Regions from separate parts of the Nissabacter sp. SGAir0207 genome, predicted to be linked through region 1. Evidence: predicted binding sites of a transcription regulator. Region 1 holds the regulator's gene; each other region holds the start of a gene.
The links. The regulator PurR, encoded in region 1, represses purine synthesis genes. The targets are predictions, from matches to a motif close to CANGCAAACGTTTGCNTG.
Positions count from the first base shown of each region.

Region 1 (7,894 bases):
CCCGCCAACGCCAGGCCCACGGTGCTCAGCATCACACTGACGGTTGCCATCAGCGGCTGGCTGATAAAGGCCGACACCACCAGACTGGCGACGAAGCAGAGTCCCAGTTGCAGGGCGTTCTGCAGGGCCGCGGCCTTGCCGGTGCTTTGTGGGAAGGGCAGCAGCGCGTTAGCCACAATTATGGGATAGAGTGCGCCATTTGCCAAAGCCATCACACAAAATGGCACCAGCAGCAGCGCCAGCCCCGGCGTGGCGAGCCAGGCCAGCAGGAACAGCGCGATGATGCTCAGGCCATAGCCAGCCAGCAGCCACGGCACCAGCACCTTGCCATCACGGCGGCTAACCACGTAGCGGCAGCCAAACCCACCAATCAGGAAGGCAAAGGTCTGTGGCACGTAGCTCAGGCCGATGGCATCCGCGCCATAGCCCATGGCGTGCAAGATGAAGGGCGAGCCGGTCAGCCAGGCGAAGAAGCCTGCCGAGCAGGCGGCATACATCAGCACGTTGCCGCTAAAGACGCGGGAGCCGAGCAGCGCCAGCATCCCTACCTTGGGGGCCGGGTGATCAGTGCCCGGCCGGTTGGCAGGCTGGAGCCGCAGCGTTGGCACCAGCAGCAGCAGGGTGATGGCGAGCAGCGCCAGGAAGATGGCGCGCCAGCCAAAGTGGTTCAGCAGCCAGGCACCCAGCAGCGGGGCCAGCGCCGGTGACAGCGCCACCAGCGGCATAATGGTGGCAAACACCCGTTTCGCCTGCTCGCCCGTGCAGCGTTCCACCACCAGCGCCTGCCAGCTTACGGCCGCCGAACAGACCCCCACCGCCTGCACAAAGCGCATCAGCCAGAGCTGGCGCGCATCCTGCACCCACAGCATCCCGGCGCAGCCGACGGCAAACATCAACAGCCCCAGCACCAGCACGGGCTTGCGGCCGATGCGGTCAGAGAGCGGCCCCCAGATCAGCTGGGCGCAGGCGAAACCGGCCAAAAACAGGCTCAGGCTGGCGCTGATGGCATTGGGCGTCAGCGAAAGATCCGCCTGCATCTGGGCGAAGGCCGGCAGGTACATGTCAGTGGCCAAAAAGCCAAGCACGCTCAGTCCGGCCAGATAGAGCATGAAAAGAGGGGAGTGGGTCATAGCAAATCCCTATGGTTTGTTAGCAGGTGATAAGAAAAACGCATAGCGGTGTGCACTCTACTGGAGCAGCCGGGGCATTGTGAAACGTTAAAATTTGCGCCATGCTGTGAAAAATTTTGCAAGCAGAAACAGGGGGGCCGCGCCATGTGGTCAGAATATTCGCTGGAGGTGGTGGACGCCGTGGCGCGTACCGGCAGCTTTAGCGCGGCAGCGCAGGAGCTGCACCGGGTGCCCTCGGCAGTCAGTTACACCGTGCGCCAGCTGGAACAGTGGCTGGCGGTGGAACTGTTTGAGCGCCGCCACCGTGATGTAGCAATTACCGAAGCCGGGCAGGTTTTTATTGAGGAGGCGCGCGGTGTTATCAAAAAAATGCAGGCCGCGCGTCGCCAGTGCCAACAGGCGGCCAATGGCTGGCGTGGGCAGCTCAATCTGGCGGTGGATCGGGTGGTGCGTGCGGATCGCACCCGGCAGCTAGTGCTCGATTTCTACCGCGAGTTTCCCGATATGGAGCTGCTGATCTCGCCGGAGGTGTTTAACGGCGTCTGGGATGCGCTGGCGGATGGACGGGTGGATGCAGCGATTGGGGCCACCCGCGCCGTGCCGGTGGGCGGCAGCTACCGCTTCCGCGACATGGGCTTTCTGCCGTGGCGCTGTGTGGTGAGCCGTACCCATCCGCTGGCACAACTGCCCGGCCCGTTGGCGGATGAGCAGTTACGCCCGTGGCCAGCCCTCTGTCTGGAGGACACCTCCCGCACCCTGCCGAAGCGCGATACCTGGACGCTGGATAACCAACGGCGGCTGGTGGCACCAGACTGGACCAGCGCGCTGGATTGCCTGCTGGCTGGCCTGTGCGTGGGGATGATTCCGGCGCACATGGCGCAACCGCTGATCGATCGTGGAGAGTTGGTGCTGCTGACGCTGGCGCAACCCTTCCCGGACAGCGCCTGTTGCCTGACCTGGGATCAGGCGCGCGCCTCGCCGGCGCTCAGCTGGCTGCTGGATTATCTGGGGGACAGCGAAACCTTGAACCGGGAGTGGTTGCGTGGGGAGTAAAAAACGGGGCGCATGGCCCCGGCTGGCCGATTAACGGCGGTAGTCGCGGTAGGGGCCATCGGCCACGGAGCGACGCTCCACCAGTTTCGGGCGCACTTCAATGGTCTGCGGGTCTTCACGCTTGCTGGTGATGCGATCCAACAGCATGGCAAAAGCGCTCTCGCCAAGGCGCTCTTTCGGCTGGTGGATGGTGGTCAGCGCCGGGGTAAAGTAGCGCGCGTTACGCACGTTGTCATAGCCAATCACCGAGATGTCTTGCGGCACGCGCAGGCCCATCTCGTCGGCGGCGCAGATGGCGCCCATCGCCATGATGTCGCCGCCGCAGAACACCGCCGTTGGGCGCTGCTTCTGCACCAAAATCTGCTGCATCGCCTTGTAGCCGGACTCCGGCTCAAAATCACCCTGTACCACCCACTCCGGGCGCACAGTAATATTCGCCTCCTCCATCGCCTTCAGGAAACCCTGATGGCGGCCGCCGCCGGTGTTGCGTGACAGCTGGCCGGGGATGATGCCGATGTCGCGGTGGCCGCGCTCGATCAGGTAACGGCCTGCGATGTAGCCGCCCTCAAAGGCGTTATCAATGATGGAGTCGGTAAAGTCGCTGCGTGCTGAACCCCAGTCCATCACCACCATCGGGATGTTGCGGTACTCCTCGAGCATACCGATCAGCTGATCCGGGTACTCAGAGCACATCACCAGCAGGCCGTCGACGCGCTTTTGCGCCAGCATCGCCAGGTAAGCCTGCTGCTTGTCGAGGTTATTGTGGGAGTTGCAGAGGATCAGGGTATAGCCCTTGCTGTAGCAACTGTTCTCCACGGACTCAATCACCTCAGCGAAGTAGGGGGCCTCACTGGAGGTCGCCAGCAACCCGATGGATTTGGTGTGGTTGACTTTCAGGCTGCGCGCCACGGCGCTTGGGGAGTAGTGCAACTCCTTGATGGCGGCCCAGACCGCCGCCTTCGTCTCTTCAGCGACGAAACGTGTTTTGTTGATAACGTGTGACACGGTGGTGGTGGACACGCCAGCACGTTTGGCGACATCTTTAATCGTGGCCATGGGAAAAGTGACTCCTGAAAGTACGTGTTACAGCACGTAACTATAATGTTAATCGTTTGCCTGCGTTTATTCTTCTGCCCACCGTAAGAGATGCAGTGAATTCTAGGGGGAGAGGACGGTCATCTTCGCTGGGGAGCGGTGGGGCATTGCAGCCGTGGCCGGGTACGCAGTGTGTAAACCGCGAATTTTCCCCTATTCTTGCGCAAAGGGGAAGCAGAAAATTATCCCGTTGCGCATCACAACGCGATAGGCATTGCCTGCCATAATGTGAGAATATGGGAACTCATACAAACATTGTGGTTTTGTGTGCGTTATTCAGGAGAACACATGGATACCAATTTGAAACTGTCGCTATGCACCACCGTGGCAGCGCTCACCGTGATCATTGCCTTTAGCTTTACCGCTGTTTTGGGCTAACCCGCCTGCACCAGAAACAAAAAAGACGCCCTTGGGCGTCTTTTTTGTTTCGCGGTGGTCAGCGTACGGTCTTGGGGGTCATCACGCGGCGGGCGCCGACGTAATGGTCTTGCCAGTAGTCATTGTCCAGATAGCTGATGCGGATGTCCTCGCCGGTGCGCGGCGACTGGATAAATTTGCCATCGCCGAGATAGACGCCAACATGGTCGGCCGCGCCACGGTTGGCGATGCGGAAGAAGACCAGATCGCCGCTCTCCAGCTCGCCACGTTTGACCGGTGCGGCATCACGCAGGTGGTACATCTCGTTGGCGGTGCGTGGCAGGCGGATCTTCATCACATCTTTATAGGCGTAATAGACCAGTCCGCTGCAATCGAAACCGGTGGTGGGGGAGGTGCCGCCCCAGCGGTAGGGCTTGCCTACCTGCTTCATCAGCTTGGTCATCGCCGTTTGCTTGGCTTTCTGGTAGCGCTTTTTATGCGCCGGGCTGAGTGCCAGCGGGCCGCTCTCCACGGCCTTGGCCTCGTGGCCGGGCAGGCGCTGGCGGCCATAGCCTTTTTTGTAGCCCTTTTTCGGCGGCGTCACCTTGACCAGGTGGGTGGAGGCGGTTTTGCGCGTTTTACCGCTTTTGGTCGTGACCTTGACCACCTGAGCCTTATCGCGGCTGGTGGCTTTTTTCTTTACGCTGGTTTTCACCGGCTTGCGCTTTTTACGGTCATCCGTCCTGGCCTCACTGGCATGGCCCTTGCGGGGGTCGGCCGACGTGCGCGCATGGGGCGACGCATGCGCCAGATTCATACAGAGCTGAGTAAAAAGCAAAACGAAAAGCGTAACGAGTAAACGCATGGCAACGCTACCAAAAGTGTCCGACAAACATCCATGGAGGCCCAGTATTACTGAAACCTGCCGCACAAAAAAGCATGAAACCCCCTGATTCTAATTCATATTGTCAGAAAAAGTTAATAGCTTTTTTCATTAGTGAAAACCAGGGGGGGGATATGCTGCTTTTATCCGCAACTCAAGCGGTTAGCGGCCTGGCGGCACAGTGAGGCAACGCGTTTTTCCGATAAACCTCATCGTTCAGATCTGTTACTGTTAACATATGTTTAATTATTGTTAGCAGTCAGGCCGACGAATTTAGGGCGTGTAAGAAAACCCTGCAAAAAATGGTGTTTTCATCCCGTTGCCGCCCTCGTTACAATAGGCCACTGCTGATTTGATGTGACGCGTAATAGCCAGCCAATGGCTTGAGGAAGCAAGACAATGACGACAATTGAAAAGATCCAGGCCCAGATCGCGGAAAACCCGATCCTGCTGTACATGAAAGGCTCTCCGAAGCTGCCAAGCTGCGGCTTCTCCGCTCAGGCGGTACAGGCGCTGTCCGCGTGCGGTGAGCGTTTTGCCTATGTGGACATTCTGCAGAACCCGGACATCCGTGCCGAGCTGCCGAAGTACGCCAACTGGCCGACCTTCCCGCAGCTGTGGGTGGATGGCGAACTGGTTGGCGGTTGTGACATCGTGCTAGAGATGTACCAGCGCGGCGAACTGCAACAGCTGATTAAAGAGACCGCCGAGAAGCACCGTTCCCAGGAAGAGCAACAGTAATCCGGGCGCGGGGGCAACCTCAGTGGCAATGAAAACGGGCGACCCTAGGGTCGCCCGTTTTGTTTTACTCGTCGGCTTCTGGCGTTGCCAGCGGCCAGCCACCCAGCCGTTTCCAGCGGTTGACCAGCTCACAGAACAGCAGTGCCGTCTGCTCAGTGTCATACAGCGCGGAGTGCGCCTGGGCGCTGTCAAAGGGGATGCCGGCGGTGATGCAGGCTTTCGCCAGCACCGTCTGCCCGAGCACCAGCCCGCTCAGCGCCGCGGTATCAAAGGTGGCGAAGGGGTGGAAAGGGTTGCGCTTGAGGCTGGCGCGCTCGGCGGCCGCCATCAGGAAGCTGTGATCAAAGTTGGCATTGTGCGCCACAATAATCGCCCGGTTGCAGTTCTGCTCCTTCATGCCCTTGCGCACCATCTTGAAGATGGCGTGCAGCGCCTCATACTCACTCACCGCGCCACGCAGCGGGTTGTGCGGATCGATGCCGTTGAAGGCCAGCGCCTCCGGTTGCAGCACCGCCCCCTCAAACGGGGCGACATGGAAGTGCAGCGCCTCATCACGCGTCAGCCAGCCGTCGTCGTCCATGCGCAACGTCACGGCGGCGATCTCCAGCAGGGCATCGGTACGGGCGTTAAAGCCAGCGGTTTCAACATCAATCACCACGGGATAGAACCCGCGGAAGCGGCCACTCAGGGCGTTGGGATCACTTTTATCAGCCATCAGTTTCTTATCAGGTTCGAATTCAGCGCGCATTATGGCAAATTTTCGCGGCCGATGCAGGGGAAGGGCAATACGCAGGAGAAGACGGGCGACGGCGTGCCGCGCCCGTAGGATCAGGGAAGCTATCAGTTGCCGAGGCCTTTGCCAGCGTGGCTGTTTTCAATCAGCTCAATCTTGTAGCCATCCGGGTCTTCCACAAAGGCGATCACGGTGGTGCCGCCCTTGACCGGGCCAGCTTCACGGGTCACATTGCCGCCAGCATTGCGGATCTGGTCACAGGTTGCTGCGACATCATCCACGCCCAGCGCGATGTGGCCGTAGGCCGTCCCCATGTCGTAGCTCTCGACGCCCCAGTTGTAGGTCAGTTCAATCACTGCGCCTTCGCTCTCTTCGGTATAGCCGACGAACGCCAGGGAGTATTTGTATTCGGTATTTTCACTGGAACGCAGCAGACGCATGCCTAATACCTTGGTGTAGAAGTCGATGGAGCGTTGCAGGTCACCGACGCGAAGCATGGTATGGAGTAAGCGCATAAAGTCCTCTGATAACAGGTTGGCACGCGGCGAGGTGTTCGCCGCATGGATAAAAACAGTTAAGTATAGCCTTCGCAGGCGAATAAATTCAATGTGATGCAGATAGTCACAGCGTTGGGTAGTCGGTGTAGCCCTCACGGCCACCGCCATAGAAGGTCTCTGGCTGCGGTGGGTTGAGCGGCGCCTGCTGGGCAAAGCGCGCCACCAGATCCGGGTTGGCGATGTAGTCGCGGCCAAAGGCGGCGGCATCAACGTAACCGGCGTCAATCAACTGTTCCGCCTTCTGCTGCGTATAGCCGCCGGCCCCGATGATCACCCCCTGATAGCGGGCGCGAATCGCCTTGCGCAACGCCTCCGAATAGGGGCGGCCGCCGACCCAGTCCGGCTCGGAGATGTGCAGGTAGGCCAGTTGGCGGGCGCTCAGTTGCTCCACCAGCGTCAGCGCGTCCTGCTCCTCCTGCTCGCCATTGCCCATGCCAGCGACGGCACCGACCGGCGAAATGCGGATGCCAACGCGGTCAGCCCCCAGCTCGGCCACCACGCTCTCCACGACTTCCAGCGTCAGGCGCAGGCGGTTCTCGACACTGCCACCATACTGATCATCCCGCAGGTTGGACTCCGGCGACTGGAATTGGTGCAGCAGGTAGCCGTGGGCAGCGTGGATCTCCACATAGTCAAACCCGGCTTCCCGCGCATGGATGGCGGCCTGGCGGAATTGTGCCACCACCTCGGCGATCTCGGCCACGGTCAGGGCGCGCGGCGGCGAGCAGGGAACGCGCGTCAGGTTGCCCTGTTCATCCCGGATCGTGGTGCGGGTGTCGGCGGTCTGTGCCGAGGGGGCGACCGGCGACTGCTGGCCCGGTTGCAGCGAGGTGTGGGAGATGCGGCCAACGTGCCACATTTGCAGGGCGATGTGGCCGCCGCGCGCGTGGACGGCGTCCGTGATCTGGCGCCAGGCGGCCACCTGCTCAGGGGAGTGGATGCCCGGCGCGCCGGCGTAACCCTTGCCCTGCAGGGAGATTTGCGTCGCCTCGCTAATAATCAGCCCGGCGCTGGCGCGCTGGCTGTAGTACTCGCCCATCAGGGCAGTCGGCAAATCGCCCGGCTCCTGGCTACGCAGGCGGGTGAGGGGGGCCATAAAGATTCGGTTCGGCAGGGTGCGCCCGCCAATGGTCAACGGGGTAAAGAGTGTGCTCATGGCCAATGCCTCCTGAAAAAGTGTCCGGGCCACTATGCAGAGGAAAGGCTGGGGCAGATTGTTCAAACGTGCGCTCTAAGGCGTTGAAAGAAACCGGCGTACAGGCACGCCGGGTGAAGGGGGCGCAAGGGGCGTGGCCAGCGGGCGGCACGCCAAAGGCTCACGTTTGCGCAGCACAGGGCCACGCCG
Region 1 is NZ_CP028035.1:2,156,942-2,164,835, reverse strand. Features, by position in the region: gene punC (purine nucleoside transporter PunC) at 1-1,130, opposite strand, end outside; gene punR (DNA-binding transcriptional activator PunR) at 1,275-2,183, shown strand; gene purR (HTH-type transcriptional repressor PurR) at 2,214-3,239, opposite strand; gene C1N62_RS09390 (YnhF family membrane protein) at 3,567-3,656, shown strand; gene C1N62_RS09385 (C40 family peptidase) at 3,715-4,500, opposite strand; gene C1N62_RS09380 (Grx4 family monothiol glutaredoxin) at 4,918-5,259, shown strand; gene rnt (ribonuclease T) at 5,324-6,007, opposite strand; gene gloA (lactoylglutathione lyase) at 6,100-6,507, opposite strand; gene C1N62_RS09365 (alkene reductase) at 6,614-7,705, opposite strand.

Region 2 (7,894 bases), 1.2 Mb from region 1:
TGAGACCGCCACCCCGTGCCCGTGGGCATCCAGCGCCACCAGCGAGCAGGTGGCGTCAAAGCCGATGGCGCGGATCGCCTCCACCGGCACGCCAGATGCTCCCACCGCCTCGCGCACCGCCGCGCACAGTGCCTGCCAGATCTCCGTGGAGGATTGCTCCACCCGTTCACCGCTGGCGTGGAACTGGGAGATGGGCCGGCTGGCGCAGCCCAGCCTCTCGCCAGTGGCATTGAACAGCGCGGCGCGCACGCTGGCAGACCCGACGTCCACCCCCAGAAAATAGTTGTCACTCATCACGGCTCCTTGTTTTATCGCCGAGCACACCCGCCTTTAGCGCGCAACGCGGCCTGATAGCGGCTAACTCGAGTTAGCTAATAGCGTTGACGCTATTTTACCCACCGCATTTCGCCAAGCGCTTTGGTGTCAGAGTGTGATCGTCTGCACAATTTCGACTTAATGCAATGATAATTAAGCCTTTTGCCTATTGTGGCCTCAAGGGCGGGCAGGATTGGGCGTGAAAAGGCTCACAGAATGCGTGGAAAAGCATTGAACAACTGGCGAAGCGATCCTTATGCTAACTCGAGTTAGCAAAGGTTTTAGCCGGCTTCCGATCCGGGGGGCGGCGCTCGCCAAGGAGAAACTATGAACAGAACAGCCCTGCCGCGGGTCGGCATCCGTCCGGTGATCGATGGACGCCGCCGCGGGGTACGTGAGTCAATGGAGGCGCAGACCATGGCGATGGCACAGGCCGCCGCCGCGCTGATTAGTTCAACGTTGCGCCACGCCTGCGGTGCGCCGGTGGAGTGCGTGATCGCCGAAAGCTGCATCGCTGGCATGGCGGAGGCTGCGGCCTGTGAGGCGCAGTTCAGCACCCAGCAGGTGGGGCTGACGCTGACCGTCACGCCCTGCTGGTGCTATGGCAGTGAAACCATCGACATGGATCCGCTGCGGCCCAAGGCAATCTGGGGCTTCAACGGCACCGAGCGCCCCGGCGCGGTCTATCTGGCCGCCGCGCTGGCGGCGCATAACCAGAAGGGGATCCCGGCCTTCTCCATTTATGGCCGTGACGTGCAGGAGGCGGGCGACACCACCATCCCAACGGACGTGGCGGAGAAGCTGCTGCGCTTCGTGCGCGCCGGGCTGGCCGTCGCGACCCTGCGCGGCCGCAGCTACCTCTCGCTCGGTGGCGTGTCGATGGGCATTGCCGGATCGATTGTCGATCACGGCTTCTTTGAGTCCTGGCTCGGCATGAAGGTGCAGGCAGTGGACATGACGGAGCTGCGCCGCCGCATGGATGAGGCGATCTATGATGAGCAGGAGCTGGAGCGGGCGCAGGCGTGGGCGCAGGCGCACTTCCGCTTCGCTGGCAACGCCGAGGAGGCGCAGCGGCCAGCGGTGCTGCGAGAGTGTTTGCTGATGGCGATCTGTATCCGCGACATGATGCAGGGCAATCCGGCGCTGGCGGCGCGCGGCTGGGAGGAGGAGGCGCTGGGCTACCACGCCATCGCCGCCGGTTTTCAGGGGCAGCGGCACTGGACCGATCGCTACCCGAATGGCGACACCGCCGAGGCGCTGCTCAACAGCTCCTTTGACTGGAATGGCCGACGCCAGCCGCTGGTGGTGGCGACGGAGAATGACAGCCTGAATGGCGTGGCGATGCTGTTTGGCCACCTGTTGACCGGCAGCGCCCAGATTTTCGCTGACGTGCGCACCTACTGGTCACCGGAGGCGATTGCGCGCGTCACCGGCCAGCGGCTGGAGGGTCGGGCGCAGCACGGCGTGATCCACTTGATCAACTCCGGCTCGGCGGCGCTGGATGGCAGCGCGCAGCAGCGTGACGCGCAGGGCAACCCGACGCTGAAACCGCACTGGGAGATTAGCGAGCAGGAGGCGGAGGCGTGTCTGGCGGCGACCCGCTGGTGGCCGGCGCGGCGTGACTACTTCCCCGGCGGCGGGTTCTCGTCGCAGTTCGTTACCCGTGGCGGCGTGCCCTTCACCCTGACGCGCATCAACCTGATCCACGGGGTGGGGCCGGTGATGCAGATTGCCGAGGGGTGGAGCGTGGATCTGCCGCCAGCGGTGCATGACACGCTCGACCAGCGCACCGACCCGACCTGGCCGACCACCTGGTTTGTCGCGCGTTTGACCGGCACGAGGCCGTTCCGGGATCTTCAGTCAGTGATGGAGAACTGGGGGGCAAACCACGGCGTCTTGACGGCCGGGCATGTGGGGGCGGATTTCATTACGTTGGCGTCGATGCTGCGCATTCCGGTCTGTATGCACAATGTGCCGGACGGGCAGATCTACCGCCCGTCCGTGTGGTCAGCCCTCGGCATGGATCGCGAGGGGCAGGATTACCGTGCCTGCCGCACGTTCGGCCCGCTCTACCGGCGCTGAGCGGTTACTCCGCCGCATGGCCGACGGCGGGCAGGCGCTCGCCATCCAGCCAGGCGGCGTCATCGCGCATCACCAGCCGCCCGCTGACGAACCACTCGGCCACCAGCGGGTAGATCTGGTGCTCCTGCACCTGCACGCGCGCCTGAAGATCCTCCTCGCTGTCGCCGTCAAACACCGGCACCTTGGCCTGGAGGATCACCGGGCCGCCATCCAGCTCTTCGGTGACGAAGTGCACCGACGCGCCGTGATCGGCATCGCCGTTCGCCAGCGCCTGACGGTGGGTGTGCAGGCCGGGGTATTTCGGCAGCAGGGAGGGGTGGATGTTCAGCATCCGCCCGGCGTAGTGGCGGACAAAGCCCGCGCTCAGGATGCGCATGTAGCCCGCCAGCACCACCAGATCGGGCGCGTAGGCGTCAATGCTGTCGGCCAGCGCGGCGTCGAACGCCTCGCGGCCAGCAAAATCGCGCGCATCCAGCGCATGGGCCGGAATGCCCGCGTCACGCGCGCGCGCCAGCCCATAGGCGTCGGCACGGTTGCTGAACACGGCGGCGACGGTGGCGTGGAGACGTCCCTGTTTGCAGGCCTCCATCATGGCCTGCAAATTGCTGCCATTGCCGGAAACCAGCACCACAATCCGCTTCATCAGCCGATCACCACCTGCTCAGCCGCGTCAGAGGCCTGAATGCGGCCAATCTTCCACGCCTGCTCGCCGGAGGCGTTCAGCAGTTCCACCGCCTGATCCGCCAGCTCGGCGGGCAGGGCGATCACCATGCCGACGCCGCAGTTGAAGGTGCGGTACATCTCGTGGCGGCTCACGTTGCCCGCCTGTTGCAGCCAGCTGAACACCGCCGGCCACTGCCAGCTCGCCTCGTCAATCACCGCCTGGGTATTGGCTGGCAGCACGCGCGGGATGTTCTCCCAGAAGCCGCCGCCGGTCAGGTGGGCGATGGCGTGCACCTCCAGCTGCTCAATCAGGCTCAGCACCGATTTGACATAGATCTTGGTCGGGGCCAGCAGGTGATCGGCCAGCGATTTGCCGTCCAGCTGCTCGGTGGCGGCGTCGGTGTTGCTCACTTCGAGGATCTTGCGTACCAGCGAGTAGCCGTTGGAGTGCGGGCCGCTGGCGGCCAGTGCGATCAGCGCGTCGCCATCCTGCACCTTGCTGCCGTCGATGATCTCGGACTTCTCCACCACGCCGACGCAGAACCCGGCCACGTCATAATCTTCGCCGTGGTACATGCCCGGCATCTCGGCGGTCTCGCCGCCCACCAGCGCGCAGCCGGCCTGTTTGCACCCTTCGGCGATGCCGGTGATCACGCTGGCCGCGGTATCCACGTCCAGTTTGCCGGTCGCATAGTAGTCGAGGAAGAACAGCGGTTCCGCCCCTTGCACCACCAGGTCATTGACGCACATGGCCACCAAATCGATGCCGATGGTGTCATGGCGTTTCAGATCCATTGCCAGACGCAGCTTGGTGCCGACGCCGTCGGTCCCGGATACCAGTACCGGTTCACGATATTTTTGCGGCAGCGCGCACAGGGCACCGAAACCGCCCAACCCACCCATCACTTCCGGGCGGCGGGTCTGTTTCACTACACCTTTAATGCGGTCTACCAATGCGTTACCTGCATCGATATCCACACCTGCGTCTTTATAGCTGAGAGAGGTTTTGTCGGTCACTGCTGAATCCCCACGGCGGTTTGCAATTGGTGGTTAAAATGGAGCGGCGCAATTCTAACAGCCCAGGCAAACGTTTGCGAGTAGCTTATGAAGGGGAAATCGCTTTTGCCTTCTATACTACTTATCAAAATCTGTTGATCTCGATCAGGAGATTAGCGCTGGCGCGACCAAAAAAAGGCGTTATAATCTCGCGATTTTTTTGGCCGCCAACCATCGTAGGGGAGAATAATTATGAAGATCGTTGAGGTAAAACACCCGCTGGTCAAACATAAGCTGGGCTTAATGCGCGAGAACGACATCAGCACCAAGCGTTTTCGTGAGCTGGCTTCTGAAGTGGGGAGTTTACTGACCTATGAAGCGACCGCCGATCTGGAGACCGAGAAGGTCACCATCAATGGCTGGTGCGGGCCGGTTGAAGTTGACCAGATTAAAGGCAAGAAGATTACTGTTGTCCCGATCCTGCGTGCCGGTTTGGGCATGATGGAGGGCGTGCTGGAGCACGTGCCGAGCGCGCGCATCAGCGTGGTTGGCGTCTACCGCGACGAAGAGACCCTGGAGCCGGTGCCGTACTTCCAGAAGCTGGTTTCCAACATCGAAGAGCGCATGGCGCTGGTGGTAGACCCGATGCTGGCGACCGGTGGCTCGATGATTGCCACCATCGACCTGCTGAAGAAAGCCGGCTGCACCAGCATCAAGGTGCTGGTACTGGTGGCCGCGCCGGAAGGGATTGCCGCGCTGGAGAAAGCGCACCCGGATGTGGAACTGTTCACCGCCTCCATCGACCAGCGTCTGAATGAGAAAGGCTACATTGTCCCAGGCCTGGGCGATGCGGGCGACAAAATATTTGGTACCAAGTAACGCTGTTAAGCCGACTGAGAAGTCGGCTTTTTTTTGATTTTTTTACCACACTGTCAATAAGTCCTTCCTGGAGAGAGAAACCATGACCCGTCGCGCCATCGGGGTGAGTGAGCGTCCACCACTACTGCAAACGATTCCGTTGAGTTTCCAGCACCTGTTTGCCATGTTTGGCGCCACAGTGCTGGTGCCGATCCTGTTCAAGATCAACCCGGCCACCGTGCTGCTGTTCAACGGCATCGGCACGCTGCTCTATCTGTTTGTCTGCAAGGGCAAGATCCCGGCCTACCTCGGCTCCAGCTTCGCCTTCATCTCGCCAGTGCTGCTGCTGTTGCCGCTCGGCTATGAGACGGCGCTCGGCGGCTTCATCCTCTGCGGCGCGCTGTTCTGCGTGGTGGCGCTGATTGTGAAGAAGGCTGGCATCGGCTGGATCAACGTGATGTTCCCGCCAGCGGCGATGGGCGCGATTGTCGCGGTCATCGGCCTGGAGCTGGCGGGTGTGGCGGCCGGCATGGCCGGGCTGCTGCCGGCAGATGGCGCGGCGGTGGACGGCAAAACCGTCACCATCTCGCTGGTGACGCTGGCGGTGACGGTGCTGGGTTCGGTGCTGTTCCGCGGCTTCCTCGCCATCATCCCGATCCTGATCGGTGTGCTGGTGGGCTATGCGCTCGCCTTCTTTATGGGCGTGGTGGATGTCACCCCGATCGGGCAGGCGCACTGGTTCGCGCTGCCGACCTTCTACACCCCGCGCTTTGAGTGGGTGGCGATGCTGACCATCCTGCCCGCCGCGCTAGTGGTGATCGCCGAGCACGTCGGCCACCTGGTGGTGACCGCCAATATCGTGCAGAAAGACCTGCTGCGCGAGCCGGGGCTGCACCGCTCCATGTTCGCCAACGGCCTCTCCACCATGATCTCCGGTTTCTTCGGCTCGACGCCCAACACCACCTACGGCGAGAACATCGGCGTAATGGCGATCACTAAGGTCTACAGCACTTGGGTAATTGGCGGCGCGGCGATTCTGGCAATCCTGCTCTCCTGCGTCGGCAAGCTGGCGGCGGCGATTCAGGCGGTGCCGGTGCCGGTAATGGGCGGGGTGTCGCTGCTGCTCTACGGCGTGATTGGTGCCTCCGGCATCCGCGTGCTGATTGAGTCCAAGGTGGACTACAACCGCGCGCAGAACCTGATTCTGACCTCGGTGATCCTGATCATCGGTGTCAGCGGCGCGAAAGTGCACATCGGCGCGGCCGAACTGAAGGGCATGGCGCTGGCGACCATCGTCGGCATCTTCCTCAGCTTGCTGTTCCGCGTGATTGAGCTGTTCCGTGGCGAGGAGCAGGTGCTGGCGCCGCAAGACGCCGACAAACCGGCGGAGCCGCGCCACTAGGCCCGCCGCCGCCCCGGCCACATTGTGCGGCCGCCGGTTCTACTGGCGGCCGTTTGTGTGGTAGACTCGCCGGGTTTTACTGCCAGTTTTTGGTTGAGGTGCTTCTGAACACACCGGCACAGCTTTCATTGCCACTCTATCTTCCGGATGATGAGACATTCGCCAGTTTTTATCCGGGGGAGAACCCCTCCCTGCTCGCTGCCATCCACAATGCACTGAATCAGGAACATGGGACCTACATCTACTTCTGGTCCCGCGTCGGCGGCGGCCGCAGCCACCTGCTGCACGCGGCCTGTGCCGAGCTATCCCAGCGTGGTGAAGCCGTCGGCTATGTGCCGCTCGACAAGCGCGCCTATTTCGTCCCGGAAGTGCTGGATGGCATGGAGCAGCTGGCGCTGGTCTGCATCGACAATATCGAGTGCATCGCCGGTGATGAGGCGTGGGAGATGGCGATTTTTAACCTCTACAACCGCATTCTGGAGAGTGGCCGCACCCGGTTGTTCATCAGCGGTGACCGCCCGCCGCGCCAGCTCAGCCTGCAACTGCCCGATCTGGCCTCGCGCCTCGATTGGGGGCAGATCTACAAGCTGTTGCCGCTGTCGGATGAGGAGAAGTTGCAGGCATTGCAGTTGCGCGCCAAGTTGCGTGCCTTTGAACTGCCGGAAGACGTGGGCCGCTTCCTGCTGAAGCGGCTCGATCGCGAGATGCGCACCCTGTTCATGACGCTCGACCAGCTCGACCGCGCCTCCATCACCGCCCAGCGCAAGCTCACCATTCCCTTCGTCAAAGAGATCCTTAATCTGTAGCCGGGCGCGGCGTCACAGGATCTCCAGTACCCGCTCCGGCGGCCGACCAATGCGCGCCTTGCCGTTTGCCACCACAATCGGACGCTCAATCAGCCGCGGGTGATCGGCCATCGCCTGAATCAACGCCTCCTCGCTGCTCTCCTCCGCCAGCTTCAGCTTCTGATAGATCTCCTCGCCCTGACGCATCATGTCGCGTGCCGAGGAGAGGCCCAGTTGGTGCACCAGCGTTTGCAGCGTGTCAAAGGAGGGCGGGGTCTCCAGATAGAAGATGATGTCAGGCTTGACGCCCTGCTGCTCCAACAGGGCCAGTGCCTCGCGGCTCTTGCTGCAATTCGGGTTATGGTAGATCGAGACGGTTTGCATAATAGGCTTCCTGAAAAGTGGGTAAACCGGCACGCCGGGCGTGCCGTAAGGTTAGCTACGTTGGTATTGGCTAAAGCGTTTTTGCATCTGCCGGAACTGGTCAATGCGCGCGTCGTAGCGCGCCTGATCCAGGCTGCCGAGCCGGGACTGGGCGCTGGCATTGCTCAGCAGCTCAATCGCCTGATCGATCTTGCCATTCAACGCCAATCCTTCCGCGCGGGCGGATAGCTCCTGCGCGCGCAGGTTCTGCTTCGCGGCGGCCTGCGCCATCAGCTCCCAGCCATTCGGATCGTCCGGGTAACTGTAAGTATAGCGGTTGAGAATGCGCAGCGCGTCGGACGGCCGACCGGCCTCCAGCTCCGCGTTGGCCAGGTTGAGTTGCAGCACCGGGTTCTTGTTGGCGGCGTTG
Region 2 is NZ_CP028035.1:956,785-964,678, forward strand. Features, by position in the region: gene C1N62_RS04195 (FGGY-family carbohydrate kinase) at 1-294, opposite strand, end outside; gene C1N62_RS04200 (L-fucose isomerase) at 643-2,397, shown strand; gene purN (phosphoribosylglycinamide formyltransferase) at 2,402-3,040, opposite strand; gene purM (phosphoribosylformylglycinamidine cyclo-ligase) at 3,040-4,077, opposite strand; gene upp (uracil phosphoribosyltransferase) at 4,309-4,935, shown strand; gene uraA (uracil permease) at 5,018-6,316, shown strand; gene hda (DnaA inactivator Hda) at 6,415-7,122, shown strand; gene arsC (arsenate reductase (glutaredoxin)) at 7,135-7,485, opposite strand; gene C1N62_RS04235 (M48 family metallopeptidase) at 7,537-7,894, opposite strand, start outside.
Region 2: purM (phosphoribosylformylglycinamidine cyclo-ligase) is a predicted target of PurR. The motif match lies at 4,141-4,158, and genes of this name have one in related genera.

Region 3 (7,894 bases), 1.0 Mb from region 1:
CCCGGCTGCCGCCCGTCACGCCTGACATGGGGCACCATCTGCGCCGACGTCGTGGGTGGTGCGTTGTCCACATCCGCTGCACGACGCGCAGCGTAAGCCGAACGGGACCGATGCAAACTCTACCCACTCCCCAAGCCACGTCGCCCCTGGCCACGTGGCTTCATTATCTGGAACACCTTCATGCTCAGGCGATTGATCTTGGCCTGACGCGCGTCAGGCAGGTGGCCGAGCGCCTCTCCCTGCTGCAACCCGCCCCCTTTGTTTTCACCGTCGCCGGCACCAACGGCAAGGGCACTACCTGCCGCACTCTGGAGGCGATTCTGCTCGCCGCTGGCCTGCGCGTCGGTGTCTACAGTTCGCCGCATCTGGTGCGCTATACCGAGCGGGTGCGCATTCAGGGGCAGGAGCTGCCCGAGGCGGCGCACTGCGCCTCCTTCGCCGCGCTGGAGGCGGGCCGGGGCGACACCACGCTGACCTACTTTGAGTACGGCACCCTCTCGGCGCTCTACCTGTTCCAACAGGCGGCGCTGGATGTGGTGATCCTCGAGGTGGGATTGGGCGGCCGCCTCGACGCCACCAACATCGTTGACGCCAATGTGGGCGTGATCACCAGCATCGCGCTGGATCACACCGACTGGCTGGGGCCGGATCGCGAGAGCATTGGCCGTGAGAAGGCTGGCATCTTCCGTCCGGGCCGCCCGGCGGTGGTGGGCGAGCCGGACATGCCGCACACCATCGCTGAGGTGGCGGCGGAACTGGGCGCGCCGCTCTATGCGCGTGGCGAGGCGTGGCACTTCAGCGCCCAGCCAGAGAACTGGCGCTGGGCGTGCGGTGGCCGGGTGCTGGCTGACCTGCCGCTGCCGCAGGTGCCGCTGGACAACGCCGCCACCGCGCTGGCCGCGCTGCACTATGCCTCGCCTGCTTTGCAGGTGGGGGAGGAGGCGATCCGCCTTGGCCTGCAACAGGCGATGCTGCCGGGCCGCTTCCAGACCGTCAGCGAGTCGCCGCGCCTGATCCTCGACGTGGCGCACAATCCGCACGCCGCGGGCTATCTGGCGCAGCGGTTGGCGCAACTGCCGAAGGCGCCCGGTGCGACGGTGCGCGCGGTGGTGGGGATGCTGGCGGACAAGGACATTCCCGGCACGCTGGCCTGTCTGGCGCCGCAGGTGGACGTCTGGTACTGCGCGCCGCTGGAGGGGCCGCGCGGGGCCAGCGCCGAGCAACTGGCCGCGCACCTGACGGAACCGCGGCAGTTCGCCGATGTCAAATCAGCCTGGCAACAGGCAATGCAGGATGCTGATGATCATGACATTGTGATTGTCTGCGGGTCATTCCATACCGTGGCGCATGTCATGGAGGCACTAGAGGCGGGAAACAGCCGTGGCGAGTAAGTTCCAGAACCGTTTGGTCGGGACGGTGATATTGGTGGCGCTTGGCGTCATCGTACTGCCGGGCCTGCTGGATGGTAAAAAGAAGCACTATGAAGATGAGTTCGCGGCCATTCCGCTGGTGCCGAAGGCTGGCGACAGCCAGGAGAATGACGCGGTGCCGCCGGCGACCCAGTCACTGCCAGCCCAGCCACCGGAAGGGGCAGGGCCAGCGGTGGACGCCGCCACCCGGCCAAACGCCGAGCTAAACAGCGCCGCTGGCAGTGCGCCAACAAAAGCGCCGGTGACGGTGTCGCCGCCGCCGATGACCGAAAGCAAGCCGCAGGTAGTGGAGAAGCCAAAACCGGTGGAGCCGAAGCCCCAGCCAAAACCGGAGCCGAAACCGCAGCCGAAGCCGGAACCCAAGCCAGAGCCGAAGCCAGAGCCGAAGCCGCAGGCAACGGAGAGCGCACCGGCCGGGCAGGCTTACATCGTCCAGCTTGGCGCGTTGAAGAACGCCGCCAAGGTGAATGAGATTGTTGCCAGCCTGCGCCTGTCGGGCTATCGCGCCTACACCGTGCCCTCCACGCCGGTGCAGGGGCAGATCACCCGTATCTTTGTCGGGCCGGACGCCTCGAAGCAGAAGTTGCAGTCGGCGCTGCCGGAGCTGAACCAGATCAGCGGGCTGAGCGGCCAGATCCGCGCCTACAGCGCCGGACGCTGATTGGCACCAGCCACAACGGGGCGCCCTTTGGCGCCCCGTTTATCGTTTCAGGGGAGGGAATCGCTGACGGCCACGCTATGTTTCTGCCGGGATTGAGGTTTTTTTAAGCACAATTAATTATTTGCGACAGGGCCAGATTTCCCCTACGCAAACGTTTTCTTTTTCTGTTAGAATTCGCCGCGAATTGGATGCGGGGCGGATCATCATTGGAATTGTCATGGTCTGGATTGATTACGTCATCATTGCAATTATCGGGTTTTCGGCGCTTGTCAGCCTGATCCGGGGGTTTGTCCGTGAAGCGCTCTCACTGGTTAGCTGGGGATGTGCGTTCTTTGTGGCCAGTCACTACTACCCCTACCTTGCCATCTATTTCACCCGTTTTGAAGGCGAACTGGTTCGGAACGGAATCGCAATCGGCATCTTATTTATCGCGACGTTGCTCGTAGGTGCGGTTGTTAACTATGTGATCGGTACGCTGGTGGAGCGCACCGGGCTGTCAGGCACAGACCGGGTGCTGGGCGTGTGTTTCGGCGCGTTGCGCGGTGTCTTGATCGTCGCCGCCATCCTGTTCTTTCTGGACACCTTCACCGGCTTTTCACAGAGTGCTGACTGGAAACAGTCTCAGTTGATTCCGCAGTTCAGCATTATCATCAGGTGGTTTTTCAGCTACCTGCAGAGCACGTCGAGTTTCTTGCCGCAGCATCTCTAACTGCGGCAGCGCTGATGAGGAAAAGACAACATGTGCGGTATTGTCGGGATCGCCGGTTTCATGCCGGTCAACCAGTCGATTTATGACGCGTTAACGGTGCTCCAGCACCGTGGGCAGGATGCCGCAGGCATCATCACCATTGATGCCAACAACGGCTTCCGTCTGCGTAAGGCAAACGGTCTGGTGAAAGATGTGTTCGAAGCACGTCACATGCAACGCTTGCAGGGTAACATGGGCATCGGCCATGTACGCTACCCGACCGCCGGCAGTTCCAGTGCATCAGAAGCGCAGCCTTTTTATGTCAACTCGCCGTTCGGCATCACGCTGGCGCACAACGGTAACCTGACCAACGCCCATGAACTGCGCAGTAAGCTGTTCGAAGGGGCGCGCCGTCACGTGAACACCACCTCTGACTCCGAGATCCTGCTGAACATCTTCGCCAGCGAGCTGGACCGCTTCCAGCACTACCCGCTGGAGGCGGAGAACATCTTCGCGGCCATCACGGCGATGAACAAGCAGATCCGCGGGGCCTACGCCTGCGTGGCGATGATCATCGGCCACGGGCTGGTGGCGTTCCGTGACCCGAACGGCATCCGCCCGCTGGTGATTGGCAAGCGCACCCTGGAAGATGGCCGCATTGAGTATATGGTGGCCTCCGAGAGCGTGGCGCTGGATACGCTGGGCTTTGAGTTCCTGCGCGACGTCGCGCCGGGCGAGGCGGTCTACATCACCGAGCGCGGCCAGCTGTTTACCCGCCAGTGCGCGGAGAACCCGAAGTTCCACCCGTGCCTGTTCGAGTATGTCTACTTTGCGCGCCCGGACTCCTTCATCGACAAAATCTCCGTCTACAGCGCCCGCGTGCGCATGGGCGAGAAGCTGGGCCAGAAGATTGCCCGCGAGTGGGAAGATCTGGAGATTGACGTGGTGATCCCGATCCCGGAGACCTCCAACGACATCGCGCTGGAGATCGCCCGCATCCTGAACAAGCCGTACCGTCAGGGCTTCGTGAAGAACCGCTACGTCGGCCGCACCTTCATCATGCCGGGCCAGCAGGCACGCCGCAAATCCGTGCGCCGCAAGCTGAACGCCAACCGCGCCGAGTTCCGTGACAAGAACGTGCTGCTGGTGGATGACTCCATCGTGCGCGGCACCACCTCCGAGCAGATCGTGGAGATGGCACGCGAGGCGGGCGCCAAGCGGGTTTACCTCGCGTCGGCCGCGCCAGAGATTCGCTTCCCGAATGTCTACGGCATCGACATGCCGAGCGCCAACGAGCTGATCGCCCACGGCCGTGAGGTGAGTGAAATCACCCAGATTATCGGTGCCGATGCGCTGATCTTCCAGGACCTGGATGACCTGATCGACGCGGTGCGTGAAGACAACCCGGACATTGAGCAGTTTGAGTGCTCGGTGTTCAACGGCATCTACGTCACCAAGGATGTGGATCAGGGCTACCTGGAGCATCTGGAGTCGCTGCGCAACGATGACGCCAAGGCGATGCGCGGCCAGCAGGAAGTGGAAAATCTGGAAATGCATAACGAGGGCTGATTATTCTCGCCGCTTTCGTTACCATAACCTCTCCGGGGCCAGACTTGTCTGGCCCTGTCTTTTTCGGCGCATCCGGTTTGCGGGCGTCCAGTGCAGAGGATTACCTATGAAACGACTCATCATCGGCATCTCGGGCGCCAGTGGCGCCATCTACGGGGTGCGCCTGTTGCAGGTGCTGCGTGAAGTGGACGGCATCGAAACCCATCTGGTGATGAGTAATGCCGCCCGGCAGACGCTGGCGCTGGAGACTGACTACTCGCTGCGCGACGTGCAGGCGCTGGCCGACGTGGTGCATGATGCCCGCGACATCGCCGCCAGCATCTCCTCCGGCTCCTTCAAGACCGCTGGCATGGTGATCCTGCCGTGCTCCATCAAGACGCTCTCCGGCATCGTCAACAGCTTCACGGACAGTCTGGTGACGCGCGCGGCGGACGTGGTGCTGAAAGAGCGCCGCCCGCTGGTGCTGGCGGTGCGCGAGACGCCGCTGCATTTGGGCCATTTACGCCTGATGACGCAGGCCGCTGAACTGGGCGCAGTAATCATGCCGCCGGTGCCAGCCTTCTACCACCGACCCCAAACGGTGCAGGAGATCATTGACCAGACGGTAAACCGCGTGCTGGATCAATTTGATATTGAATTGCCTGACGATCTGTTCGAGCGCTGGCAGGGCGCACGCTAGGCACATTGCCCCACCAACGATCATTTTTTCTCATCTGCACCAGCATGGCGCACACGCCGCACCACGCTGGTGCATCTTTTCCCGGCAGTTATCTATACTCTCAACACGGCATACCGTTCCTCCTGTGGATTGGCGTTATGGCGTGATCTCTGGCCGCCTTTTTGCGGGCCGTGAAGGTTATTCATCACCCCCGCATAATCGGCATGAAACCTGCATGAAAAATCGGGTGAGTGCCGGGTCAGGCACCGACTATCATTTGAGGGTAATGTATGAAGAAATTGGTCAAAGTCCTTCCTCTGGTTCTGGCATTTGCGACCGCCGGCAGCTTCGCCGCGGTGCCGAAAGATCTGCGTATCGGCACGGACCCCACCTATGCACCCTTTGAGTCCAAAAATGCCAATGGCCAGTTGGTCGGCTTCGATATTGATTTAGCCAAGGAGCTGTGCAAGCGCATTGAGGCGAAGTGCACCTTCGTGGAGAGTGATTTCGACGCGCTGATCCCCTCGCTGAAAGCGAAGAAAATTGATGCCATCATCTCGTCGCTCTCCATCACTGAGAAGCGCCAGAAAGAGATCGCCTTCACGGAGAAACTCTACGCCGCCAACGCCCGCCTGATCGCCAAGAAAGGCTCGCCCATCCTGCCGACGCTGGAAGCCCTGCGCGGCAAGCGCGTGGGCGTGCTGCAAGGCTCGACCCAGGAGGCTTACGCCAACGCCATGTGGCAGCCGAAGGGCATCGACGTGGTGGCCTACCAGAATCAGGACTTGATCTACGCTGACCTGGACTCCGGCCGCATCGACGCCGCCTTCCAGGATGAAGTGGCGGGCAGCGAAGGCTTCCTGAAGCAGCCGGTGGGCAAGGATTACGCTTTTGCCGGCGAATCGGTGAAGGATGACACCTTCTTTGGCGTCGGCACCGGCATGGGGCTGCGCAAGGCGGATACCGAACTGAAGGCCGCGCTCGACAAGGCGTTCGCCGAGATGCGTCAGGACGGCACCTACGACAAGTTTGCCAAGCAGTACTTTGATTTCGACGTGTACGGCGGCTAATGGCCGCAGCCTTTCCGCAGGGGCGTCCGCCCCTGCCTAACTGAGATACCGCCATGTTTGACGGCTATTCCCAATTGATTCTCCAGGGTGCCTGGGTAACGCTGGAGCTGGCGCTCTCCTCGGTGCTGCTGTCGGTGGTGATCGGGCTGGTGGGCGCGGGCGGCAAGCTTTCCCAAAGCCGCGTGCTGCGCGCCCTGTTCAACGGCTACACCACCCTGATCCGTGGCGTGCCGGATCTGGTGCTGATGCTGCTGATCTTCTACGGCCTGCAAATTGCCCTCAACAGCCTGACCGAGCTGCTGGGCGTCGGCCAGATTGACATTGACCCGCTGGCGGCGGGCATCATTACCCTTGGCTTCATCTACGGGGCCTACTTCACCGAGACCTTCCGCGGCGCCTATATGGCGGTGCCGCGCGGCCAGATTGAGGCGGCGACCGCCTTTGGCTTCAGCGGCGCGCAGACTTTCCGCCGCATCCTGTTCCCGGCCATGATGCGTTTCGCGCTGCCGGGCATCGGCAACAACTGGCAGGTGATCCTGAAGGCCACCGCGCTGGTGTCACTGCTGGGGCTGAACGACGTGGTGAAGGCCACGCAACTGGCTGGCAAGGGCACCTACCAGCCCTTCTTCTTCGCGATGGTGGCGGGCGCGGTCTATCTGATTTTCACCACGCTCTCCAATGGCGTGCTGCTGTGGCTGACGCGGCGCTACTCGCTGGGCGTGAAGAGGGCTGAGCTATGATGGAGATCCTGCAACAGTATGGCATGGCCCTGCTGTGGAGTGACGGCTACCGCTTTACCGGGCTGGCGATCACGTTGTGGCTGCTGGTCTCCTCGGTGGTGATGGGGGGGCTGCTGGCGATCCCGATGGCGGTGGGGCGGGTTTCGCCGCTGCGCTGGGTGCGGCTGCCGATCTGGTTCTACACCTACGTGTTCCGTGGCACGCCGCTCTATGTGCAGCTGCTGGTGTTCTACTCCGGCATGTACAGTCTGGAGATTGTGCGCGGCAGTGACTTCCTTAACGCTTTTTTCCGCAGCGGCCTGAACTGCACCGTGCTGGCGCTGACGCTCAATACCTGCGCCTACACCACTGAAATCTTTGCCGGGGCGATCCGCGCGGTGCCGCATGGCGAGATTGAGGCGGCGAATGCCTACGGCTTTTCGCGCTTCAAGCTCTACCGCTGCATCATCTTGCCGTCGGCACTGCGCAGCGCGCTGCCCGCCTACAGCAACGAGGTGATCTTGATGCTGCACTCCACCGCGCTGGCCTTTACCGCCACGGTGCCAGATATCTTGAAGATCGCCCGCGACATCAACGCCGCCACCTACCAGCCGTTCTACGCGTTCGGCATTGCGGCGGTGATCTATTTGCTGATCTCCTTTGTATTGATTGGCCTGTTCCGGCGGGCGGAACGGCGCTGGCTGGCGCACGTCCGGCCGGGCGGCTCACACTGATTTGGAATGTAGACCATGCCTGAAAACAAGTTGGCGGTGACCGAACTGCACAAACGCTACGGCGACCACGAGGTGCTGAAGGGGGTGTCGCTGCACGCCGATGCTGGCGACGTGATCACCATCATTGGCTCCTCCGGCTCCGGCAAGAGCACCTTCCTGCGCTGCATCAACTTCCTCGAAAAGCCGAGTGAAGGCTCAATCAGCGTCAATAACCAGCCGATCCGCATGGTGCGCGACAAAGATGGCCAGCTCAAGGTATTCGACAAAAAGGAGTTGCAGCTGCTGCGCACCAAACTGACGATGGTATTCCAGCACTTCAACCTCTGGAGCCACATGACGGTGCTGGAGAACGTGATGGAAGCGCC
Region 3 is NZ_CP028035.1:1,110,861-1,118,754, forward strand. Features, by position in the region: gene folC (bifunctional tetrahydrofolate synthase/dihydrofolate synthase) at 111-1,391, shown strand; gene dedD (cell division protein DedD) at 1,381-2,091, shown strand; gene cvpA (colicin V production protein) at 2,309-2,800, shown strand; gene purF (amidophosphoribosyltransferase) at 2,831-4,348, shown strand; gene C1N62_RS04920 (UbiX family flavin prenyltransferase) at 4,455-5,027, shown strand; gene argT (lysine/arginine/ornithine ABC transporter substrate-binding protein ArgT) at 5,297-6,076, shown strand; gene C1N62_RS04930 (histidine ABC transporter permease HisQ) at 6,130-6,816, shown strand; gene C1N62_RS04935 (ABC transporter permease) at 6,813-7,529, shown strand; gene hisP (histidine ABC transporter ATP-binding protein HisP) at 7,545-7,894, shown strand, end outside.
Region 3: cvpA (colicin V production protein) is a predicted target of PurR. The motif match lies at 2,236-2,253, and genes of this name have one in related genera.

Region 4 (7,894 bases), 360 kb from region 1:
GTTCCCGATTGCCCAGTGCAACAACTCCTACATCTTCCCCGGCATCGGCCTTGGCGTGCTGGCGGCAGGTGCCACCCGCGTCACCGACAACATGCTGATGGCCGCCAGCCGCGCGCTGGCCGACTGCTCGCCGCTGGCGACCGAGGGCCACGGCTCGCTGCTGCCGGACGTCAATGACATTCAGGGCGTGTCGCGCGTCATCGCGATGGAAGTGGGCAAGGCCGCGCAGTTGCATGGCGTGGCGCCTGTGACCTCTGAGGATGCGCTCTCCACGGCAATTGAGCACAACTTCTGGCAACCGAAGTACCGCAACTACAAGCGCACCTCGTTCTAAGCGGGGCTTCGCGCATCTGGCAAGGGCGCCCGCCCTTGCCTTTTTATTGGCTTTCCCCACAAGCTGATGAAAAATACAGCGAAACCGCCGCACAAACCCGGCATACCTTGCGTCGCGCAAACAGGTAAAGTAGCCTTGGAACCCCAAGCAAATCTCATCCCGTAGGGCCTGAACCATGTGGAAACGCCTGATAGCCAGCTTACTGCTTATCGTGTTCGCGATCGGCGCGGCGGCTATTGCGCTCGATCGCTGGATGAGCTGGAAAACCACCGCCTACATCTATGAGGATGTGCGCACCCTTCCGCACCGCCAGGTGGGCGTGGTGCTCGGTACCGCCAAGTACTACCGCACCGGTGTGATCAACCAGTACTACCTCTACCGCATCCAGGGGGCGATCAACGCCTACAACAGCGGCAAGGTGAAGTACCTGCTGCTGAGCGGCGACAATGCGCTCCAGAGCTACAATGAGCCGATGACCATGCGCCGCGACCTGATCGCCGCTGGCATCCCGGCCAGCGACATCGTGCTCGACTACGCTGGCTTCCGCACCCTCGACTCCATCGTGCGCACTCGCAAGGTGTTCGACACCAATGACTTTATCGTCATCACCCAGCGCTTCCACTGCGAGCGGGCGCTGTTCATCGCCCTGCACATGGGCATTCAGGCGCAGTGTTACGCCGTGCCCTCGCCCAAGGATATGCTGACAGTGCGGGTGCGTGAGATTGCCGCGCGCCTCGGTGCGCTGACTGACCTCTATCTGCTCAAGCGCGAGCCGCGCTTCCTCGGGCCGCTGATCCCGATCCCGGCGGTGCACCCGGTGCCAGCGGACGCGCAGGGCTACCCGGCCGTCACGCCGGAGCAACTGCTGGAGCTGCAACAGCGTCTGGCGCGCGAGCGCCAACAGGAGCAGGAGAAACAGGAGGCGCTGGCCCGCGCGCGCCAGCAGCATGAAGAGGAGCAGGCGGAGCGGTTGCGCCAGCAGCAGGAGGCCGCGAGCCAACCCGCTGCGCCAGAGGCGCCGCCCCACCCCGGCCACCTGCTTCCCCCGCCGGCCACCCAGCCGCAACCATAAAAAAAGGCGCCCTGACGGCGCCTTTTTTTGGCTTTTGGCTTACTTCTTCTTGGCGTACTTCAGGGAGTCCAGCGCCACCGCGAAGATGATGATGCCGCCCTTGATGATGTACTGCCAGTAAGGGTTCACACCGATGTAGGTCAGGCCGTAGTTGATGACGGTGAAGATGATCACCCCGGTCACTACCCCGGCCACGGTGCCCACGCCGCCGGCGAAGGAGACGCCGCCGACCACGCAGGCTGCGATGGCGTCCAGCTCATACATGAAGCCGAGGTTGTTGGTGGCACTGCCGATGCGGCCCGCCTCCAGCAGCCCGCCAAAGGCGTAGAAGACGCCGGAGAGGGCATAGATCATGATCAGGTTCAGCGGCACGTTGACGCCGGAGACCTTGGCCGCCTCAGGGTTGCCGCCGATGGCGAAGATGTTCTTGCCAAAGCGGGTCTTGTTCCACAGCACCCAGACAAACACGATGGCGATGATCGCATAGAAGGTGATGTAGGAGAGCTTGAAGCCGCCGAGGCGGATAAAGCCCTGCGCAAAGGAGGAGAAGCCACTGTCAAAGCCAGCAATCGGGGACGCGCCGACAAAGTCGTAGTAGAGCGAGTTGATGCCGTAAACGATGATCATGGTGCCGAGGGTGGTGATAAACGGCGTCACGTTCAGGTAGGCGATGATGATGCCGTTCAGCAGGCCAATCAGCGCGCCAATCACGCACACCGTCAGGATCACCAGCGGGATCGGCACGGTCTGGATGTCCGGGAACACCTTGTTGACGTTATCCATCGCCTGCAACATGGTGGCCGCCACCACCGCCGCCAGCCCGACCTGGCGGCCCGCTGACAGGTCAGTGCCCTGCGTCACAATCAGCCCCGCCACGCCCAGCGCGATGATGATGCGCACCGAGGATTGGGTCAGGATGTTACTCAGGTTCATCAGGCTCAGGAAGGTGGGGTCCTGGAAAATAATGATCGCCAGCAGCACCAGCAGTACAACGTAAATCCCGCCCTCTTTGAGATAAGTGAGCATACTTTTCTTATTTAATGCAGTCATAATAAGAACCTTCAACAAGATTAGAGGTGCAAGGAGGCAAGACGTAATATTTCATTCTGCGAGGTCTCTTTGGTATTCACGATACCGGCGACCTGCCCGTTACTCATCACCAGAATGCGATCGGTAATCCCGAGCAGCTCCGGCATTTCCGAGGAGATGATGATGATCCCCTTCTCCTTCTTCGCCAGTTCGGTAATCAGTTGGTAGATCTCAAACTTGGCGCCGACGTCAATGCCGCGCGTTGGCTCATCCAGCATCAAAATCTCCGGCTGGGTCAGCAGCCAGCGACCAATGATCACCTTCTGCTGGTTACCGCCTGAGAGCGAGCCAATGTGGGTGTGGTGGCCCGGCGTTTTCACCCGCATTGAGTCAATCACCCACTGGGTATCACTCTTCATCCGCCGGTTATCCAGCAGCCCCAGTTTGTTCTTGTAGTTGCGGATGTTGGAGATGAGCGAGTTGAAGCCGATATCCAGGTAGGCGTAGATGCCGGTGGAGCGGCGCTCCTCGGTAACCAGCGCGAAACCGTGGTTGATCGCCTCGTTGGCGCTGTGGTTGTTGATCGCCTTGCCATGCAGCTTGATGGTGCCACTCACCTTCTCGCGGATGCCAAACAGCGTCTCGACGATGTCGGTGCGCTTGGCGCCCACCAGCCCGGCGATGCCAAGGATCTCCCCTTTATGCAGGTCAAAGGAGACGTCCCGGATCGAGGGCTGGCGCAGCGAGGTGAGGTTTTTCACCTCCAGAATGACTTCGCCCGGCGTGTTCTGCCGGTCAGGGAAGCGCTGGCTGAGGGAGCGCCCGACCATCTTGGCGATGATATGGTCCATCGTCATCCCCTCCAGCGGCCGGGTCTCAATCCACTGGCCGTCGCGCAGGATGGTGATCTCGTCACACAGCTGGAAGATCTCCTCCATCTTGTGCGAGATGTAGACGATGCCGCAGCCACGCTCTTTCAGCTTGCGGATGATGGTAAAGAGGTGGTTGACCTCTTTTTCAGTCAGCGAGGAGGTTGGCTCATCCATGATGACGATTTTGGCGTCATAGGAGAACGCCTTGGCGATCTCGATCATCTGCATCTGCGACACCGACAGTTTCGCCACCTTCTCCCGGGGGTCGATGTCGATGTCCAGTTCGTCGAAGATTGCCTTGGTGTCGCTGTACATCTTGTCCTGATCGACGAAGATGCCCTTGGTTGGGTAGCGGCCCAGCCACATGTTGTCCATCACCGTGCGTTGCAGCACCAGGTTCAGCTCCTGATGCACCATCGACACGCCCTGCTCCAGCGCCTCTTTGGAGCTTTTGAAATCAACCTCTCTCCCCTGGAAAAGGATGCTGCCGGAATCTTTGCTGTAAATACCAAACAGGCATTTCAATAACGTCGACTTGCCTGCGCCATTCTCCCCCATCAGGGCGTGAATGGAGTGGGGGCGGACTTTTAAATTAACGTTATCCAGTGCCTTTACGCCCGGAAATGACTTCGAGATATTGGTCATCTCCAACAGCCACTCGCGCGGCTGTCCCGTACTGATATCGGCCATAGTTACACCTGGCTAAAAGATGGAGTCTGCTGTTCGGGGTATCCTGGGCGCATGCGGCGGGCCGGACGAACCGGTGACCACCTGCCTGCCCAGCGACAACCTGAGGTGGCGGACGCCGCTGGCCATCCTGACCCGCGGCGGGGTATTGCTTACTGCACCGTTAGACTAAACGGGGGTTACTTACCGATAAATTGCGCCAGGTTATCCTGGTCTACACCGACGTAAGGGACACGTACGATTTTATTTTCAATTTTCCAGTTGGTGCCCTCTGCCGCGGCTTTACCCTCGGACAGATTCTTCGCAAGCTGGAAGGTGGCTTTCGCCTGGTTGTTGGCGTCATTCAACACGGTTCCCGCCATCGCGCCTGATTTCACCAGCGCCAGGGCCTCCGGCAGCGCATCCACGCCGAAGACCGGGATCTTTGTCTTGTTGTGGGCTTTCAGCGCTTCCACCGCGCCCATGGCCATCGCATCGTTGTTGGCGATCACCACCTCAATCTTGTCGGCGTTCGGGCCGGAGAGCCAGGCGTCCATCTTGTCTTTGGCCTGTGCGGTGTCCCACATCGCGGTATCAAGTTGCAGCTGCTGGGTCTTCAGGCCCTCTTTGCCATTCAGGGTGTCGATGACGTACTTGGTGCGCGCCTCGGCATCCGGGTGGCCCGGCTCGCCCTTCAGCAGCACGAACTGCACGGTGCCATCTTTGTTCAGATCCCAGGCGGGGTTGGCTTTCCAGTGCTTGGCGATCAGCTCGCCCTGAATGATGCCGGACTCCTTGGAGTCGGTGCCGACGTAGTAGGCTTTGTCATAGCTGTCGAGCGCCTTGCGGCTCGGCTCTTTGTTGTAGAACACCACTGGCACGTCATTGCCGCGAGCCTTGTCAATCACCACTGGCGCGGCAGCCGGGTCTACCAGGTTGATGGCCAGCGCCTTGACGCCCTTCGCCAGCAACACGTCGATCTGGTCATTCTGTTTGGACTGGTCGTTCTGCGAGTCATTCATCAGCAGTTCGATATCCGAAGAGGATTTGGCTTCCTTCTCAATCGCCTTGCGCACCACCGACATGAAGTTGTCATCGTATTTGTAGATGGTGACGCCGATGCGGGTGTCCGCGTGTGCCGCTGCGCCGAACAGCATGCTGGCGGCCACTGCGGCCAGGGTAAAGACCTTCTTATTCATTTGTCGTCTCCGGTTTATGTAGGGTAGAACCAGGGGTTGCCGCTCTGTCCCCCGCGCACGCTGTGTGTGGTGTAGCCGGTGGCGGCGCGGCGGGAAATTGCCAGGGTGTGACTATTTGTAAACGTGTTGACACATCCTGACAGAAAACGTTTGCATCATAATCGCTGTATTGTTAATTAACTGTGAATGCGTTCACAATTTGAAAGCGGTTACACAAGGCAATCATGACACTTCGTGACCGTTTCCGCATTTCAGCGCAGCGCCACCGAGTGGCGGCGCACCAGCGTCGGCATAAAACAGTGAGTTACACCGCTCTCCAGCCGGTTAGCCGCCCCTTTCAGCGCCAGTTCGGTCGCTAAAGTGGCCATCGACATGATGGGATAACGTACCGTGGTCAGCTTCGGGCTGGTGTAACGGGCGATCGGGATGTCATCAAACCCCACCAGCGAGCAGCCCTGCGGCACACTGATACCGTTTTCTTTCAGCACTGCCAGCGCCCCGGCGGCCATCGCGTCGTTGTAGGCGAAAATCGCCGTCAGTTGCTGGTTGCGCCCCAGCAATTCCACCATCGCTGCCTCGCCGCCCTGCAAATCCGGCGGGCCGGCGGCGTACCACGCCTCGGGCGTCGCCAGCCCCACCTCCGCCATCGCGCGCCGGTAGCCCTCGCGGCGCTGCACGTCATCCTCAATCGGGTGGTTGGAGCCGATATAGCCGATGCGCCGGTGATTGTGGCTGAGCAGCAGCCGGGTCGCCATCAGCGCGCCGCTGACGTTGTCCAGCCCAACGCAGCGGTGCTCATAGCCCGCGATGATCCGGTTGACCAGCACCATGCCCGGCACCTGCTCCAGAAAGGCGATCAGCTCGCGATCATCCAGCGCCTTGGCATGGACAATCAGGGCGTTGCAGCGCTGGCGGATCAGCACCTCAATCGCGTGGCGCTCCTTCTCCGCCTGATGGTAGCTGTTGCCGATCAGCACATATTTGTGGTGCAGCTGGGCAACGGTATCCACCGCCTTGACCAGCGCGCCGAAAAAGGGATCGGAGACATCCATCACCACCACGCCAATGGTGTCGCTGGATTGGGTCGCCAGCGCCTGCGCATTGGCATTCGGCCGGTAGCCCAGCTCGGTCGCTGCCTTCAGCACCAGTTCGCGCGTCTCTTTGCTGGCGATGGCCGAGTTGTTCAGCACGCGGGAGACCGTCGCCACCGAGACGCCAGCGCGGCGCGCCACATCACGGATGGTGATCATTGCGGCCTCCCGCCTGCCGGTGGCAGGGGCGAAAGGCGGGGGCAAAAGGCAATGAAAAGGGAAACGATCATGGAGATTCCTGTTATTCGGCTGGTAAAGGGGCACTGACTGCACGTCGCTATCCTAGCGACTTTGCCCGCCCCCCTTCGTGAATCACGTCACAGGAAAGAAAACGTTTTCATACATTTCTTTAACTTTCAGGGGAAATTATGCGGCAAAGCACAGCACTGAGGGAGGAATATGCTGGTGCCCGGCAGACGCTGGGCACCGGGGGATCAGGAGACGGAATCGGAGCGGCCGGCAGTGAGCGCCGTCAGGCGGCGCCAGACCCACTCCACTGGCCCCTGTGGGAAGAAGCGCAGCCAAACCACTGACAGCAGCAGGTTCACCAGCCACACCGCCGGTACAAAGGCCAACAGTTGCAGGCGGCCAAAGTGCTGTACCCAACCAAAGCGGTAGAAGATCGTGGTGCAGATCAGGGTCTGTACCAGATAGTTGGTGAGCGCCATGCGCCCGACCTGCGACAGCCAGTCGCACACCCGCCAGCGCACCAGCGTCGGCCAGAAGCCGTAGACCAGCGCCAGATAGCCAATCGACTGCATCATTGCGCCAATCTCGCGCGGTGCCTGTAACAGGTAGCCGCTCCAGCGGTACTCCCAGCCCAAATGCCACTGCACCAGCGCCGTCGGGATCTGGATCAGCCATGAAAGCGTTATCAGGCAGAGCGCCGTATAGCGGTAGTGGCGCAGGCTGAACTTGCCACGCAGCCAGCCGCTGCGCATCAGGCCCGCGCCCACCATCATCGCGCCCATCAGCTCCCAGCCATACTGCGCGGCAATCGAGATCAGCATGGAGGAGAGCATATCCAGCCGGTTGCGCCACGCCTCGGGGCCGCCCTGCATCTTCCACAGCGCCTCATACTGGCGGTCAGCCGCCCCCGGCAGCCAGAAGCTGCCCGGCTCCGGGCTGGTGATAAAGGCGAACATCGCCAGCACCGCCACCCCCAGCACAAACAGCAGCACCCCGGTGGTCACCAGCGTGCGGCTGGAGGGTGCCTCGCGGATCATGCGCCAGCACACCAGCCCAATCAGCCCGTAGGAGAGCAGAATGTCCCCCTCCCAGAAGAAGATGGCGTGCACCAGCCCAAGCAGCACCAGCCAGGAGAGGCGCGCCTGAATCCAGCCGGAGCCACGCGGCAACAGCAGTTGCAGCCCGGCGCCAAACAGCAGCGCGAACATGGTGAGGAATTTGGCCTGCGCCAGCACATCCATGATGACCCAGGTCAAGGCGTCGCCGGTGGAGGGCTGCCCCAGATAGGCCGGGTTCAGGTAGGCCGCGCGTGGCAGGCCGAAGGAGTTGATGTTGAGCAGAAGAATGCCAAGGATGGCGATCCCGCGGGCGCAGTCAAGGGGGGCAATGCGTGGTTGGCGCATAGGTCACAACATCCTGTAGTGTCAGGCGACGCCTTGGGG
Region 4 is NZ_CP028035.1:2,519,383-2,527,276, forward strand. Features, by position in the region: gene C1N62_RS11130 (NAD-dependent malic enzyme) at 1-334, shown strand, start outside; gene sanA (outer membrane permeability protein SanA) at 510-1,406, shown strand; gene mglC (galactose/methyl galactoside ABC transporter permease MglC) at 1,446-2,456, opposite strand; gene mglA (galactose/methyl galactoside ABC transporter ATP-binding protein MglA) at 2,477-3,997, opposite strand; gene mglB (galactose/glucose ABC transporter substrate-binding protein MglB) at 4,174-5,172, opposite strand; gene galS (HTH-type transcriptional regulator GalS) at 5,424-6,422, opposite strand; gene yeiB (DUF418 domain-containing protein YeiB) at 6,698-7,855, opposite strand.
Region 4: galS (HTH-type transcriptional regulator GalS) is a predicted target of PurR. The motif match lies at 6,588-6,605, and genes of this name have one in related genera.